3 regions of the Metabacillus hrfriensis genome follow, and region 3 is predicted to be linked to each of the others. Evidence: riboswitches for the same ligand, from Rfam matches in the RefSeq annotation. Region 3 holds a riboswitch; each other region holds the start of a gene.
What was found. Region 3 has a riboswitch for thiamine pyrophosphate ahead of thiM (hydroxyethylthiazole kinase). Riboswitches for the same ligand answer to the same signal wherever they lie in the genome.
Positions count from the first base shown of each region.

Region 1: linked by a shared signal. The riboswitch ahead of QLQ22_RS20280 (MTH1187 family thiamine-binding protein) and the one ahead of thiM (hydroxyethylthiazole kinase) in region 3 are both predicted to bind thiamine pyrophosphate.
Region 2: linked by a shared signal. The riboswitch ahead of thiC (phosphomethylpyrimidine synthase ThiC) and the one ahead of thiM (hydroxyethylthiazole kinase) in region 3 are both predicted to bind thiamine pyrophosphate.

Region 1 is NZ_CP126116.1:4,062,950-4,068,005, forward strand. It holds gene QLQ22_RS20270 (ABC transporter substrate-binding protein) at 1-893, opposite strand, end outside; gene QLQ22_RS20275 (ABC transporter permease) at 909-1,697, opposite strand; gene QLQ22_RS20280 (MTH1187 family thiamine-binding protein) at 1,672-1,962, opposite strand; TPP riboswitch at 2,064-2,176, opposite strand; TPP riboswitch at 2,319-2,420, shown strand; gene thiT (energy-coupled thiamine transporter ThiT) at 2,527-3,099, shown strand; gene QLQ22_RS20290 (hypothetical protein) at 3,277-3,474, shown strand; gene QLQ22_RS20295 (NAD-dependent epimerase/dehydratase family protein) at 3,492-4,379, opposite strand; gene QLQ22_RS20300 (GNAT family N-acetyltransferase) at 4,376-4,915, opposite strand; gene QLQ22_RS20305 (gluzincin family metallopeptidase) at 5,034-5,056, shown strand, end outside.
Region 2 is NZ_CP126116.1:4,500,773-4,505,828, forward strand. It holds gene QLQ22_RS22335 (PAS domain S-box protein) at 1-1,593, opposite strand, end outside; gene QLQ22_RS22340 (Ger(x)C family spore germination C-terminal domain-containing protein) at 1,787-1,915, opposite strand; TPP riboswitch at 2,049-2,158, shown strand; gene thiC (phosphomethylpyrimidine synthase ThiC) at 2,281-3,990, shown strand; gene QLQ22_RS22350 (FAD-dependent oxidoreductase) at 4,210-5,056, opposite strand, start outside.
Region 3 is NZ_CP126116.1:2,754,588-2,759,643, reverse strand. It holds gene QLQ22_RS13725 (sodium-dependent transporter) at 39-1,397, shown strand; gene QLQ22_RS13720 (LysE family translocator) at 1,493-2,089, shown strand; TPP riboswitch at 2,560-2,668, shown strand; gene thiM (hydroxyethylthiazole kinase) at 2,720-3,538, shown strand; gene thiD (bifunctional hydroxymethylpyrimidine kinase/phosphomethylpyrimidine kinase) at 3,525-4,346, shown strand; gene thiE (thiamine phosphate synthase) at 4,336-4,980, shown strand.

The DNA.
Region 1 (5,056 bases), 1.3 Mb from region 3:
TTCCAGACTTTTTCATCTTGAATGCCCCATTGCTTCGCTTTTCCCTGATACTGATCACTTAGCCACACTTGGCTTTCCTTTACTAGCTCAGCATTAATCTCAGGTACATTTTTAATCAGAATATCCGCTGCTTCTTCCGGCTCTTCAATGGCAAATTGATAACCCTTTGATGTAGCCTTCATGAAGGACTGAACCATTTCTTTGTCTTTTGCAATTTTGGATTCGCTGGTTGCAATAACCGGAGTGTAATAGTTTAATGCTGGATCAAGGTCTTTTAAATAGATGTAGTTCAATTCAATTCCCTGACGAGCAGCCTCAACCCCATCCCATCCCTGGAAAATCCATTGAAAGTCTGTATCGCGTCCGATCGACTTGAAAAAGTCTGTTGCTCCAAGCGTGACATAATCAACTTTTTCAAAGTCTGCATTCGATTTATCCATTACAGCTTTAATAACAGCTTCTTCTGTAGGAGAACCCCATCCCCCGTAACGTTTTCCTTCAAAATCCTTTGGAGAAGTGATGTTTTCTTCTTTTAAAGAAGCAAATGCAGAAGTATTCTCCTGTATGATTGCTCCTATTGAAACAATCGGCACACCTGTTGATCTTGCGTGTGTAATATTCTCCTGATGGCTGACAGCAAAATCAACTTCACCAGAGGCAACAATCTGATCCGCACTGACTCCTTCACCAGGTTCAACTATTTCAACATCAAGACCTTCTTCTTTATAGAAGCCATTTTCTTTCGCTGCATAAATGCCTGTATGATTTGTATTTGGAAACCAATCCAGCATAATCTTCACTTTTTTTAATTCCTCATCAGAGGATTTTTCTGCCGATCCGCATCCAGATAAGATGAACACTAAACTAAATAGAATAAATAAGAGTTGTTTCATTTTTTCTCCCCCGTGCTAGTTAGAATGCTTTTGCTGCTTATATTTCCAAGGCATCATGATTCTTGCCAGTATTTCAATAAGTGTAAAAATGATTAAGCTTAAACCTACTATTAAGACGATTGTTGCAAATACTTTATCTGTCAGAAACGATTGGGAGGATCGAGTCAATAGAATTCCGAGTCCTTTGCTTGCACCCAGCCACTCTCCGATAACCGCCCCCATCACACTGTATGTTCCGGCTATTTTCAACCCTGAAAAAAAGAAAGGTGTTGCAGCTGGAAGCTTCAATTTTAAAAACATCTGTCTGCGGCTTGCTCCAAGCGTTCTCATGAGCTTCACCATATCCCTGTCTACTAAACGGAAGCCGTCAGAAAGATTGATGGCGATCGGAAAGAAACAAACGAGCGCCACGACAATTACTTTAGGAAAAATGCCGAATCCAAACCAGATGATAAGCAATGGAGCAAGCGCTATTATTGGAATGGTTTGTGAAAGAACAAGCAGCGGTTCAACTGCTTTTCGAACCCAATCTGACAGGTCTATTAAGATAGCAATCAATACGCCCGCTGTTACAGCGATCAATAAACCAAGTACTGCTTCCGACAGAGTCTGCAGGATATGTCCGCCTATCGTTCCCCTCATTTCAGCAAGCGTGATGAAAATATGAGTCGGACGAGGCAGAATCCAATTTTCCACTTTTGAAACGATGACAGCCAATTCCCACAAAAAGAGGAATGACAGCAGCACTATACCAGGAAGCGCTATTCCTGAAAGTGTTTTAACAGTATTTCTTAAGTTTTTCATCCATTGTGACCCCTTCTTTTGGGCGGTAATGAATTTTCATGTGAGTCATTACCTCGGTTGCACCGGCTGAAATACAGGCATCCTGCGCTTGCTTAACGATATCAATCAATTCATCTAGCTCTCCCTCCATAACCGTCTCCATCGCACCTACCTCATATTTAACTCCTGATCGCTGAACAACCTCGATCGCTTTGTCGACAATTTCATATGTATTCCCTTCTGATGATTTAGGCAGCACCTGAAATGCTAGATTTACACTGGACATTCTTTATCCTCCTTAAAATTTATTAATATATGAGTATCTGACCGAACAACAAAAAAGGCTGCCACTGGGGCAGCCTTAACGCATTCGCAAAGTTATGGAAAAGTAATGCATCTTCCGCATTCCCTCCGCTGGCATTACCCAGATCAGGTTAAAGGGTCGATACAAGAATCAGTATCCTCTCAGCCAAGTTCACTCAGCTCCCCTGCATATATTGAATTCATGGAAACTATAGCAAGATTTTGGATCCTTGTAAAGACAGATAAAAGAGCTTTCCATTCTTTTCTGAAAAAAATCAAGATTTAGTCTTGTCGAATTTTGCAACTTCCTGTATAGTAGTGTCTAAATCATATATTGCATTTGACCACTTGGGGAGCCATTCGGCTGAGAGTGAACGTTATGTTCAGACCCGTTGAACCTGTATAGTTAAAGCTTACGTAGGGATGTGGCGATGGATTCAAGTGATAACCCAACCAAAGCAGTGCGTGGAAACCATCCGACATTCCCCGCATTGCTTTTTATTATGGAAAAAAACTGCCCCGGTCAATGCTGAAAAGGGGAAGAGCTATGCAGACAAATACACGTCTAGTTTTTTTAGTAGAAGCAGCGATTCTATCAGCAATTGCATTTCTGCTTGATTTAGCAACAAGCTTCATTGGCAAAATGCCTCAGGGAGGGTCAATTTCGCTTGCAATGATTCCAGTCCTGATCATGGGTTTTCGCCACGGATTAAAGGGAGGACTGCTGACAGGCTTTTTACTTGGCGTTTTGCAGACGATTATGGGCTACACCACAATTGTGCATCCAGTCCAGGGTTTTCTTGACTATTTTGTTGCATTTACCGTGGTAGGTGCCGGAGGAGTTTTCTATAAACAAGTCCAAAGCTCTCTGAATCCTCTTAACAGAGGACGATTAATTGCTTACGTAGTAGCAGCGGCTTTTCTGGGAAGCTTCCTTAGATTTGCTGCACATACACTTGCCGGCGCTATTTTCTTTGCAGAATTTGCAGGCGATAAGCCCGTTCTGCTGTATTCAGCCGGCTATAACGCTTCCTACATGGTGCCTACATTTATCATTTGCTCAATCGTCTTAGTAATGATGCTCACTGCTTCTAAATCACTTGTCTTAAAAAGAAAATAGATTCTGTCAAAAGCACCGATTTTTTTCGGTGCTTTTTTATCCTATTAAAATTTATATAATTTCTTCCATTCATGTCTATTCCAGCGCCTGACTCTTCGGTCAGAACTTATTTCTTGTCATAAACACTCTATCATCAGCATGTACTAGTAGTAATAGATTTCTTATGGAGGGCAAATGATGAATCTATCCTTCTCATTGATGATGATAACATTTTTATTGTCGATTATTCATTTTCTATATGGTTATTTTGAAGCGATAAGGATCAGCAACGAAGAAGAATTAGTCAACGGCTGGTCTATGATTTTCTCTTTCCCGCTTGGGTTTGTATTCGCATATTTTGCTTCGGTATTTCATCAGCAGGTTTTACCCCACTAAAAAGAAACGCGACAAGGTCACGTTTCTTTTTTCATTACCTCTATTAATTTCTCTAAGTACGGATCCAATTCCTCAAATGAGTATCCAGCACTTTCAGCCTTTGACACATTCAGTGTCCATTCACCTGATAATCCATAAGGTGAAGCATTCTCTTTCGCAATCTCCCTTGTCACAATCGCTTTTTTCCCGACAGCACATCCGATTTTAAGCAAAAGATCATTCAGTGACAGACTTTTTTCAAAAGCGGCATTGTATGCACCCGTTAAGGTTTTTTCTCCAGCCATATACAAGAATCCCGCTGCGTCCTCAGCTGAAGTATAGCTGTAAAAATATCCAGGATCTGCAATTCCAATCGGTTCCTCGTTCTTCACCTTTTTCACATGAAATAAAAAGCGTTCCGTATAATCATCTATTCCGATTACCAGAGCAGGTCTTACAGCGGCAACAGGCACATCCGCATTCTGAAAAAGATAGGCTTCTGCACTGCGTTTCGCTTCCTGATAGCCGCTTATCCCTTTATAGTCTTTGCGCTCTTTAAAAGAAGGCTCATACGACAGAGGATCAAAGTCCTCTTCTGTCTTCCCTCTCCCGAATTCATAGACTGCCATTGTCGAAGTGAAAATATAATGCCTGATTTTGCCGTGTAGCGCTTCATAAGCAGATTTTGCTTCAAGCGGCGAAAAACACGATTGATCATAAACAACGTCCCATTGTTTATGATCAAAGGCTTTAATCATTGATTCTTTGTTTTCACGATCGATAATCAGACGCTCTACGCCATCTCCAAAGTCATCATGAGTTCTTCCTCTTGTTGCAATCGTCACTTTTGCCCCATTTTCAAGCAGCTTATGAACAAGTCTTTTGCCGAAAAATTGCGTTCCGCCCAGTATTAATGCTCGATTCACATTGATCCCTCTTTCCTTTTCAATGCAGCTGCCAGTTTCGACAAATCACGCCATCCAAATGCGGTCTCCTGATGATCTGTCCCATCAATCGTATAGACGTCCTCTGCGATCCTTTCGGGCAAAAAGCGTTCATAGAATCCTTTTGAAGGATTCTCATCCATTACCCACAGCAGCATAGATTGATAGTTTTTCCGAAGCAGTTCATTTGCAGTTGCCTCTACAAGCCTGCGCCCGATGCCTGCTCCCTGCACTTCTTTTAATAGATAGATCGCATATAATTCCCCATCAAATCCATATTCCTTTGTCCGCTCTGGTCCGAAGCCTGCAAACCCTGCTATTTGGCCATCCTGATTTTCTGCCACAAAAACTGTCTCCGGATCAATAGACATCCACATTTTTTCTTTGCTTTCATATGTAAGACTTTCAAGATATTCATCTGCTACAATACCTTTATAGGTTGTTCTCCAGCTGTCCACGTGAACAACTGCGATTTGCTTCGCATCTTCTTTAACAGCTTTTCTTATTCTAAAATTCATTTTCAACACTCCTTGCTGAAAAAATTCGACAAGCGAAAATTAAATCCCTACCTCTAAAAGGAGTTTCTTTTCATAAAACAGAATATGTTCATAGACTAAGGCAAAACGGAGGCTTCAAGTGAAAATACTTCTGCATAGTTT
Region 2 (5,056 bases), 1.7 Mb from region 3:
GTCCGGCATAGCTTCTATGGCATTTTTCATAACATTGATGAATACTTGTTTCATTTGATTTTTTTCACATTCTATTTTTGCGGCATCTGAATCAAATTTAAGATCGATAGCCACATTTCTGAGGGAAGCCTCTGGATTTAATAAAATCATCGTGTCTTTAAGAAGTTCTACAACATTAGTGCATTCTTTCAGATGAATAGCCTGGGGCCTTGCCAGTGCCATAAATTCATTGACGATCTGCTCAATTCGGCTTAATTCATCCATGATGACATTCTGATATTTTATCTCATTCTGGTCCCTGTCTTTTTCAGTCAGCAGCTTAAAGAATCCCTTAATGGATGTAAGCGGATTCCTGATTTCATGGGCAACACCAGCTGCAAGCTCCCCTAGTACGGTAAGCTTCTCATAGTTGCGGATATATTCTTCGACTTTTCTTTTTTCAGTAATATCCCTTGATATGAACACAATGCTTTCTGGGTCCCCATGCTGATTGAAAACAGCCATTCCTTTTCCCTCAAACAAGACAGCCTGTCCTGTATGACTGATCTTGTGATAAGGGATGGTGACAGGTCCTTTTGTGGTTAAAAGGGTGTGTATAATCCCTTCTGCTTTAGCATGATCATCAACAAGTATATATTTAAAGACATTTTGCCCGATCATACGCTCAGGCTCATATCCCAGGACTTTTTTATAAGAGGGCGATGCGTATATATAATTTCCTTTAAGATCGACTACACATATTAAGTCGTTGCTGTGTTCTAAAATGATCCGGTACTTGCTTTCGCTTTTTCTCAATTTTTCTTCTGTTTGCTTCCGCTGTGTAATGTTTCTTGAAATGACGATCGCATGCTTTAAGGATTCATTTTCAGTGACGGGAATTCCATGCGACTCAAGCCATATATAAGTATGATCCTTGCATAAATATCGATACTCAACCGTCATCTGTCTATTTTCCTTGAGCATTTTATAAAATTGGCCGGCAATCAGCTCCCTGTCCTCCGGATGAACGAATTGAAAAGGAGTGTATCCGACTGCTTCTGATATATCATACCCAAGTACTTCTTTATAAGACGGAGATACATAGGTGAAAAGTCCGTTTGCATCTAGAAGCCCAACGATATCACGCATATTTTCAGTAATCAGACGGAACTTTTTTATCGTTTCCTCGTGTTCTTGTTCAAGTTTTTTCTTAATTGTGACATCTCTTATAATCACCTGGGTGGATTGCCTGTCCCCCCATATGTTTGGCAGTGATGTTACTTCCATGGTTAAGGGCAATCCTCGTCTGGTATACCAGATCTGTTCCATTGAAGACGGTGTGAAACCATTTTTTGTATCGGTGATCCGCTGCTCAATTATCTCTCTATGCTGAGGATCAATTGAATTCCAGATGGATTTTCCAATGAGATCCTCCTTGCACTTTAACTCTAACAGATTCATGGCAGAAGGATTTATATATGTCCACTTTCGGTTTTCGTGAATTAAAAATGCGGTTGGAGAGTTCTCAAGCTGATTAAGATAGACTTCCATTAAGCCATCGAGTCTTTCCTGAGAAAGAAATTTCTCTTCATGAGCCTGTTCTTGCTTCTTCATCGCGGTCCATCTCCTCCAAATACATACATATCCTTAATATATCAAAAATTCAATTAATAAGGTACTGCCCTAGTAGCGAATAAATAAAAAGCCCGTATTTTATGATCAATACGGGATGTGTTTCTAATGAATTTTGACTCTTCCACGGCATTGTTGATTTTCACTCACTTTTAATGAAGCTTCGTATTAGCCATTAATTAATAATCCCATGGTGGACTATTTCCACACTTACTTTAGGTTCAATCAGGATGTTTGGATAATCCTCCTCCCATTTTACCTTTTTCCAGATAGCGGGATGATAGGCAATGAGCTCTCTCCCAATACCAACGGACTGAAATCAGGTACAATGAACCACATGATTGTTTCTCAAGCATACTCAAAATTTATAATTGTGAAAATTATCACTTGCAAGATTGCCGATTTACCTGCTATATTGCTAACAAATGAATATTTTTTCATTCTGCTGGGGGAGTCCATGATGCTGGACTGAGAGAAGAACGCAATTCTTTGACCCTTTGAACCTGATCTGGATGATGCCAGCGTAGGGAAGCGGTGTGGCGTAGGCCGTTTTTTTTGGCTTTTTACACATACTGTTCCAAGGGTTCTGTTCATTAACAGAACCCTTTTTCTATTTCTTTCGCGGGTGCAGATCAAAACTCTATTAAACGATATAAGGAGGAGTTAAGATTGGATTTCGCATTCACTAAACAGTTTGATGGCAGCAAAAAGATGTATAAAACAGGATCAAGAGAGGACATTCGTGTTCCATTTCGGAAAATTGAGCTTGCACAGGATAATGAACCAGTGCTTGTTTATGATACGAGTGGTCCTTATACGGATCAAGCCGCTGCCATTGATATTAAAAAGGGGTTACCTGAAGTCAGAAGAAGCTGGATTTTTGAACGGGATGATGTGGAAGAATATTCAGGTCGCAGAGTCAAGCCTGAGGATAACGGCCGACAAGGGGATATGACTTCAAATGAAAACGTCTTTACTGGCGATAGAAAAGTACTGCGGGCAAAAAAGAATGCCAATGTCACTCAGCTTCATTACGCCAGAAAAGGAATCATTACACCTGAGATGGAGTTTATAGCCATTCGTGAAAACATGGACCCTGAGTTCATTAGAAGTGAAGTTGCAAGCGGCAGAGCCATTATACCTGCAAACATCAATCATAGAGAAAGTGAACCTATGATCATAGGCAAACATTTTCATGTCAAAATTAATGCAAATATAGGCAACTCTGCAGTAACCTCATCCATTGAAGAAGAAGTTGAAAAAATGACATGGGCAATCAAATGGGGTGCTGACAACATCATGGATTTATCGACAGGCAAAGATATTCACACCACCCGGGAGTGGATTATCAGAAATTCACCAGTACCGGTTGGAACAGTGCCCATCTACCAGGCGCTTGAAAAAGTAAAAGGCATTGCTGAGGATTTAACCTGGGAAGTGTACAGAGATACCTTAATTGAACAGGCGGAACAAGGGGTCGATTACTTTACAATCCATGCAGGTGTTTTGCTGAGGTATATCCCTCTTACAATTAAAAGAACAACCGGGATTGTATCAAGAGGAGGATCCATTCTTGCAGGATGGTGCTTAGCCCACCACGAAGAAAACTTTCTCTATACCCATTTTGAGGAGATTTGCGAGATTTTAAAACGTTATGATATTTCCATTTCATTAGGCGATGGCCTGCGTCCCGGATCGATTGCAGATGCAAATGATGAAGCACAATTTGCAGAACTTGAAACCCTGGGTGAGCTCACGAAAATCGCATGGAAGCATGACGTACAGGTGATGATTGAAGGTCCTGGCCATGTTCCAATGCACATGATTCGCGAAAATGTAGAAAAGCAGCAGGAAATTTGCCATGAGGCACCTTTTTATACACTTGGACCATTAACGACAGATATCGCACCAGGCTATGATCATATCACTTCAGCTATAGGTGCAGCGATGATTGGCTGGTTCGGTACCGCGATGCTTTGCTATGTAACGCCGAAAGAGCATTTGGGATTGCCTAATAAAGATGATGTTCGCGAAGGAGTCATTGCCTATAAAATTGCTGCACACGCCGCTGACCTAGCCAAAGGACATCCTAATGCACAGTATAGAGACGATGCCCTGTCTAAAGCGAGATTTGAATTCCGCTGGGAAGATCAATTTAATCTTTCCCTTGATCCTGACCGTGCAAAGGAATATCATGATGAAACGTTACCTGCCGAAGGAGCTAAAACCGCTCATTTCTGCTCGATGTGCGGGCCAAAATTCTGCTCGATGAGAATTTCCCACGATTTAAGAAATACTGTTAAAGAACAGGAAATTGAAGAAGGACTGAAGCAAAAGTCAAAAGAATTTGTTGAAAACGGTTCAGCTATCTATCAGTAGACCATTTAGGCTGTGAACGTTCTGCCGGTTCATTGAATCATTTTAGGGGCGAACCTTGTATTACTTTCCAAACCGGTCCATTTACTGTCCGAAATGTCCGTAATACTGGCGAAAAACAGGAAAATACTTTCTTATTTGAATGAAATACTTTCTTTTTTACAAAAATCTCCTAAACCATAAAAAAACAGCGGAATGCATGCATTCCGCTGTTTTCATCTATTACTGTATCGCCTGCAAACCAGCCTGGTTCAAGAAGTTCCAAGGCTTGTTGTAATGAGGCTGGAAGAAGAAGTCGACAAAGCCAAGCTCATCAATCGTCATGCGATTTTGGATGCAGACTGATAGAGTATTAATTGATTGAGTCAAATCCGCTTTTGACATCACTTGTGCACCGACAATTCTTCTTGTCTCTTCTTCATAAACGACCTTTAAAGTGACAGGTTCATAGGATGGCATAAACTCAGGGCGATCGTTTTCTAAGATTGTGATACTTTTCACATTCATATCCATAAAAGAAGCAGCTGTTTCTGTCATGCCTGTTGAAGCGATGTTATTTTCATAAATTTTAATGCCTGATGTACCTTGAGTACCCATATATTTAATCGTTTTGTTCACTAAGTTTTTAGCGACTAATGTTCCCATCCGGACGGCATTAGTAGCTAATGGAATATAAGCATGCTTCCCGGTTGGATTATAGAGAATCGCGCAGCTGTCGCCTGCTGCAAAAATATCTTCATTGCTTGTTTGCATATACTCATTTACGATTATAGCGCCATTATCAAGCATATCAACTTGCCCTTGAAGCAAACCTGTATTCGGCTTAAATCCTATGCAAAGAACAACTAGATCTGTCTCGTACGCGCCTTTGGTTGTCACTACTTTTGAAACATTGCCGTTTTCGCCTTCGAATTTGCTGACTGTTTCACCCAGAGCAAGAGTAATGCCGCGATTTTCAAATTCATCTTCAATGACTTCTGTATATTCCGGATCTAGATATTTACTTAAAATGCGGTCTGAACTGTCTATTAAAGTAACATCTTTTCCGTATGATTCAAACGCTTCTACA
Region 3 (5,056 bases):
TTTTCATTAATAATACAGAAATTTCAAAGAGGTGCAACATGAAAGAAAATCAGCAGTGGTCATCAAAACTAGGATTTATTTTATCTGCAGCAGGATCTGCAATCGGACTTGGAGCGATTTGGAAATTCCCTTATATCGCAGGGGTAAGCGGCGGGGGTGCTTTCTTTTTCATTTTCCTTTTGTTCACGATCCTGCTTGGATTGCCTTTACTGCTTGCAGAGTTTGCAATCGGGCGAAGCACACAAAGTGATGCGATTGAATCTTATAAAAAAATTGCACCGGATTCAAAATGGTATTCTATTGGCTACCTGGGCATGATAACATGCTTTGTTTTGCTCTCCTTTTATAGTGTCATTGGCGGATGGATCATTTTATATTTAGTTAAAGCGATATCAGGAGAACTGAATGGACTTAATCAGCAGCAGTTTGGGGAGTTATTTGGTGCTACGATTTCTAATCCGCTGCTTAGCGTTGGAGCTCACCTTGTATTTATGATCATAACCATTGCCGTTGTTGCAAAGGGTGTGCAAAATGGGATTGAACGTACAAGCAAATTTATGATGCCGGCCTTATTTCTATTATTTATAGTGCTGATATTCCGTTCCATTACACTAGAAGGTGCAATGGAAGGTGTACAATTTTTATTTTATCCTGACTTTTCAAAATTAACTTCTGAAGCCATTCTTGCAGCACTTGGACAATCCTTTTTCACACTAAGTGTGGGTGTTTCAGTTATGCTTACCTATAGTTCATACTTGCCGAAGGATTCAAATTTGCCGCAATCTGCGATTTCGATTGTAGGTATGAATATATTTATTGTTGTTATGGCAGGATTAGCTATTTTCCCGGGAGTTTTTACATTTGGACTGAAGCCTGATGCTGGGCCTGTCTTGTTATTTAATGTTCTGCCGACCGTTTTTAATCAAATGGCATTTGGAATGATATTCTTTGTTGCCTTCTTACTGCTTTTCTTATTTGCTTCATTAACATCAGCGTTTTCGATGCTTGAAATTATAGTATCTGTAATCGCTAAAGGTGATGCTAATAAACGGATTAAATGGTCTTGGATCATTGGACTGACTATATTCGCAGTCGGAGTGCCATCTGCTTTATCATTTGGAATCTGGAGTGAAGTAAGCATTTTTGGAAAATCAATTTTCGATGCAGCTGATTATTTGGTCAGCAATATTTTGATGCCGATTGGCGCTCTGCTGATCTCCATCTTTGTTCCTTTGAAAATGAAAAAATCCATGCTTTACTCAGAACTTGCTAACGGTTCGTCTTTATCTAAAGGACTCTTTAACACTTGGTTCTTTTTAATGAGATATGTAGCTCCAATTGCTATTTTCCTTGTTTTGCTGGATGTTTTAGGAATCTGGAAACTACTTTCCCGTTAAATTAGGCTCTATCAAGCTTTCCCTCCGTATGTTAAAATAGGTAAAATTCAGAATGGAGGGTGATAAGCTTGGAGCACTTATCATTATTTATCATCATGTCGATCTTATTAATTTTATTGCCTGGACCTGATACAGCCATCGCTACTAAGAATACAATCACTGGCGGGAGGGCAGGAGGAATGAAAACAGTGTTCGGGACCTTGACAGCACTTTTAATTCATACTTTTGCAGCTGTGTTAGGTTTATCAGCACTTATTGTCAAATCAGCTTTTCTCTTTTCAATCCTGAAGTACGCAGGAGCTTGCTACCTCATTTATTTAGGACTTAAATCATTATGGACTCTAAAAAAACCGGGCAGAATACAAGATAGAGAAGAACAAAAGCCTGAAGCAAAACAAGTCAACTGTTATAGACAGGGATTTTTGACAAATCTCCTAAACCCTAAGGTAGCTGTTTTCTTTTTAACCTTTTTGCCGCAATTTTTGGAGCCGGGATCAAATACTTTTACACAGTTTATGATCATGGGATTAACATACACTATTCTTACTTTTATTTGGTTTATTATTTATATTTATTTGATTCATCAATTGAGTGCTTTCATGAAGAAGCCAGCTGTACAAAATTGGATGGAAGGCATTACCGGAGCAGTACTCATTGGATTTGGCATTAAATTAGCATTGGAAAGAAAGTAAAGACATCAGATATGATGTCTTTTTTATTTTGGCTGCCGATCTGGCTTGCTTTGAAAATACTTTTAGCACTAATAGGAACCAATAAACCAAGGAAGCTGGGTTCTTATTATTTGATTCACATAAATGAACCTGGAAAGGAATAATAATCCATTCCTGCCAAATCGGATCGAAAATTGAGGAAATAAAAATGATAATACAGTCTATTGTCTGAATCAATAGAAGCTGATGAAAAAAGAACTTGGTGATTGCCCGTTTTGAGTGCCTCATAGATTTTCTCCGAGTATGATTCCTGCATATAAAAATTGGACTTGAAATTGTGCCTTTATACATTCATTTGCCATTTCAGTTTGGGATTCCAATTATACTTATTTTCATTTTATTGATAAAAACAAAAGTGATGGAGAAAAAAAACAGCTGCTTAATGGTTGCAAATCCAGTGTCAGAAGAGTAGACTTTGAATCATAAAATAAAATAATGAAAACGGGAGCTTGTGGAATCAGGCTGAGAGTACGGCTATCTGCCGTAGACCGAATGAACCTGTTGGATAATGCCAGCGCAGGGATGTGATTCAGGGATACATATGAGCACTTTGCCGCGGCAGAGTGCTCTTTATTATGGGGAGGAAAAAATATGATAGAGCCTAAAACGATTGATGCGATTCTAGAAAAAGTAAGAAAAGAAAAACCTCTGGTGCACAATATTACAAACGTTGTGGTAACGAATTTTACAGCAAATGGCCTGTTAGCAATCGGAGCATCGCCGGTCATGGCTTACGCCAAGGAAGAAGTGGCGGATATGGCGAAAATTGCTGGGGCACTCGTATTAAATATTGGCACCTTAAACGAAGAAAATGTAGAAGCGATGCTGCTTGCAGGGAAATCTGCCAATAAGCATGGCGTGCCAGTCATTTTTGATCCGGTTGGTGCAGGCGCAACAAAATACCGTACTGAAACAGCACAAAAAATCGTAAAGGAACTGGAGATCACTGCAGTTAGAGGGAATGCTGCTGAAGTGGCAAATGTCGTTGGGGAGAGCTGGTCGATAAAAGGAGTCGACTCCGGTGACGGCGAAGGTGACATAATCGAACTTGCTGTAAAAGCTGCAAAGCAGTTAAACACTATTGCGGTCATTACAGGAAAACAGGATATTGTTTCAGATGGAGAAACAACATATATATGCAAAAATGGTAATTCTCTATTAACTAAAGTAACAGGTGCAGGCTGCTTGCTCACCTCTGTTATCGGCGCATTTTGCGCTGTTGAAAAAGATTATGTTCGTGCTTCTGCTGCAGCATTAGCGGTTTACGGGAGTGCTGCAGAACTTGCAGCTGAAGGAATTGAAGGTCCCGGAAGCTTTCAAATCGAGTTTTTAAACAATCTTTATACCATTTCAGCTGATAATATTCAAAAACTTTCTGCGCTTGAGGAGGTCAGCCATGTCAATCTCTAAAGCACTGACAATTGCAGGCTCTGACAGCGGAGGCGGAGCAGGAATTCAGGCGGATTTAAAAACGTTTCAGGAATTGAATGTATACGGAATGTCTGCCATTACAGCGGTTACCGCTCAAAACACACTAGGTGTACATGGTGTGTTTCCATTAACAGCGGACGCGGTTGTGCAGCAGATTGAAGCGATTGGCTCAGACATTGGAGCTGATGCCATTAAAACCGGAATGCTTTTTAATAGTGAAATTATTGAAGCTGTTTCTGAACAAATAAAGAGGTTCAATTGGAGCAAAGTGATTGTAGATCCCGTCATGATAGCCAAAGGCGGTGCTTCATTATTGCAGGATGAAGCAGTAGAAGCATTGAAAAATCATTTGCTTCCGCTTGCTTTGGTCGTTACTCCCAACATTCCAGAAGCTGAAGTGCTGACGGGTTTGAACATTCTCAATCTTGATGATCGTCAGACTGCTGCCAAAATCCTGCATTCTTTTGGCGTGAAAAATGTTGTGATTAAGGGAGGTCATGCTGAAAACGAGGAACAGTTAGTAGATTTGTTATTTGATGGAACAGAGTTCAGCTATTTTACAAGTGAACGTATTCATACAAAAAATACACACGGAACCGGCTGTACCTTCGCAGCTGCCATTACAGCCGAGATCGCAAAAGGAAAGTCAATTTATCATTCGGCAGAAACCGCCGTTGCGTTCATCCGGGAAGCGATAAAAGAAGATCTTAAATTAGGACAGGGCCATGGACCTACAAATCATTGGGCTTATCAAAAGAAAAAGAGGGGACCTTTGCATGTGGAATGAGGAAGTGCGCGCGAAACTCCAGCTTTATTTTATTATGGGCAGCACAAACTGTACGGAAGACCCTGAAAAAGTCCTGTTCCAAGCAATTAGCGGAGGCATATCTATGTTTCAGTTCCGGGAAAAAGGAACGGATGCTTTAACAGGCAGCGAAAAAAAGAACCTGGCAAGAAAACTGCAGCAGCTTTGTAAGGACCATGGAATACCATTTATCATAAATGATGACATTGAACTAGCTCTTGCACTAAATGCAGATGGAGTTCATATCGGACAGGATGATGAAGATGCCGGAGCAGTAAGAAAGATTTTAGGCGAGGGGAAAATTGTAGGTGTCTCAGCCCATACCCTTGCAGAGGTAGAGAAGGCAATCGAGGATGGAGCCGATTATATCGGAGCAGGGCCTATTTACCCTACGCGTACAAAAACAGATGCAAAGCCTGTTAAGGGGACTTCTCTTCTTGAAGAAGTAAGAAACTGCGGCATTTTGATTCCAATCGTAGGAATTGGTGGCATTACAGCTGAAAATGCGCGTGCAGTTATTGAAGCAGGTGCCGACGGGGTCTCGGTTATTACATCGATAAGTCTTGCAGAAGATGTCTATAAAAGTGCGGCTGCTTTGAAAAAATCTGTATCTTGAATAGGGGAATAAAAGAAAACGTGCAAATCTTGATGATCATTTGCACGTTTTCTTAATGTTTGGATTTTTTAACGGC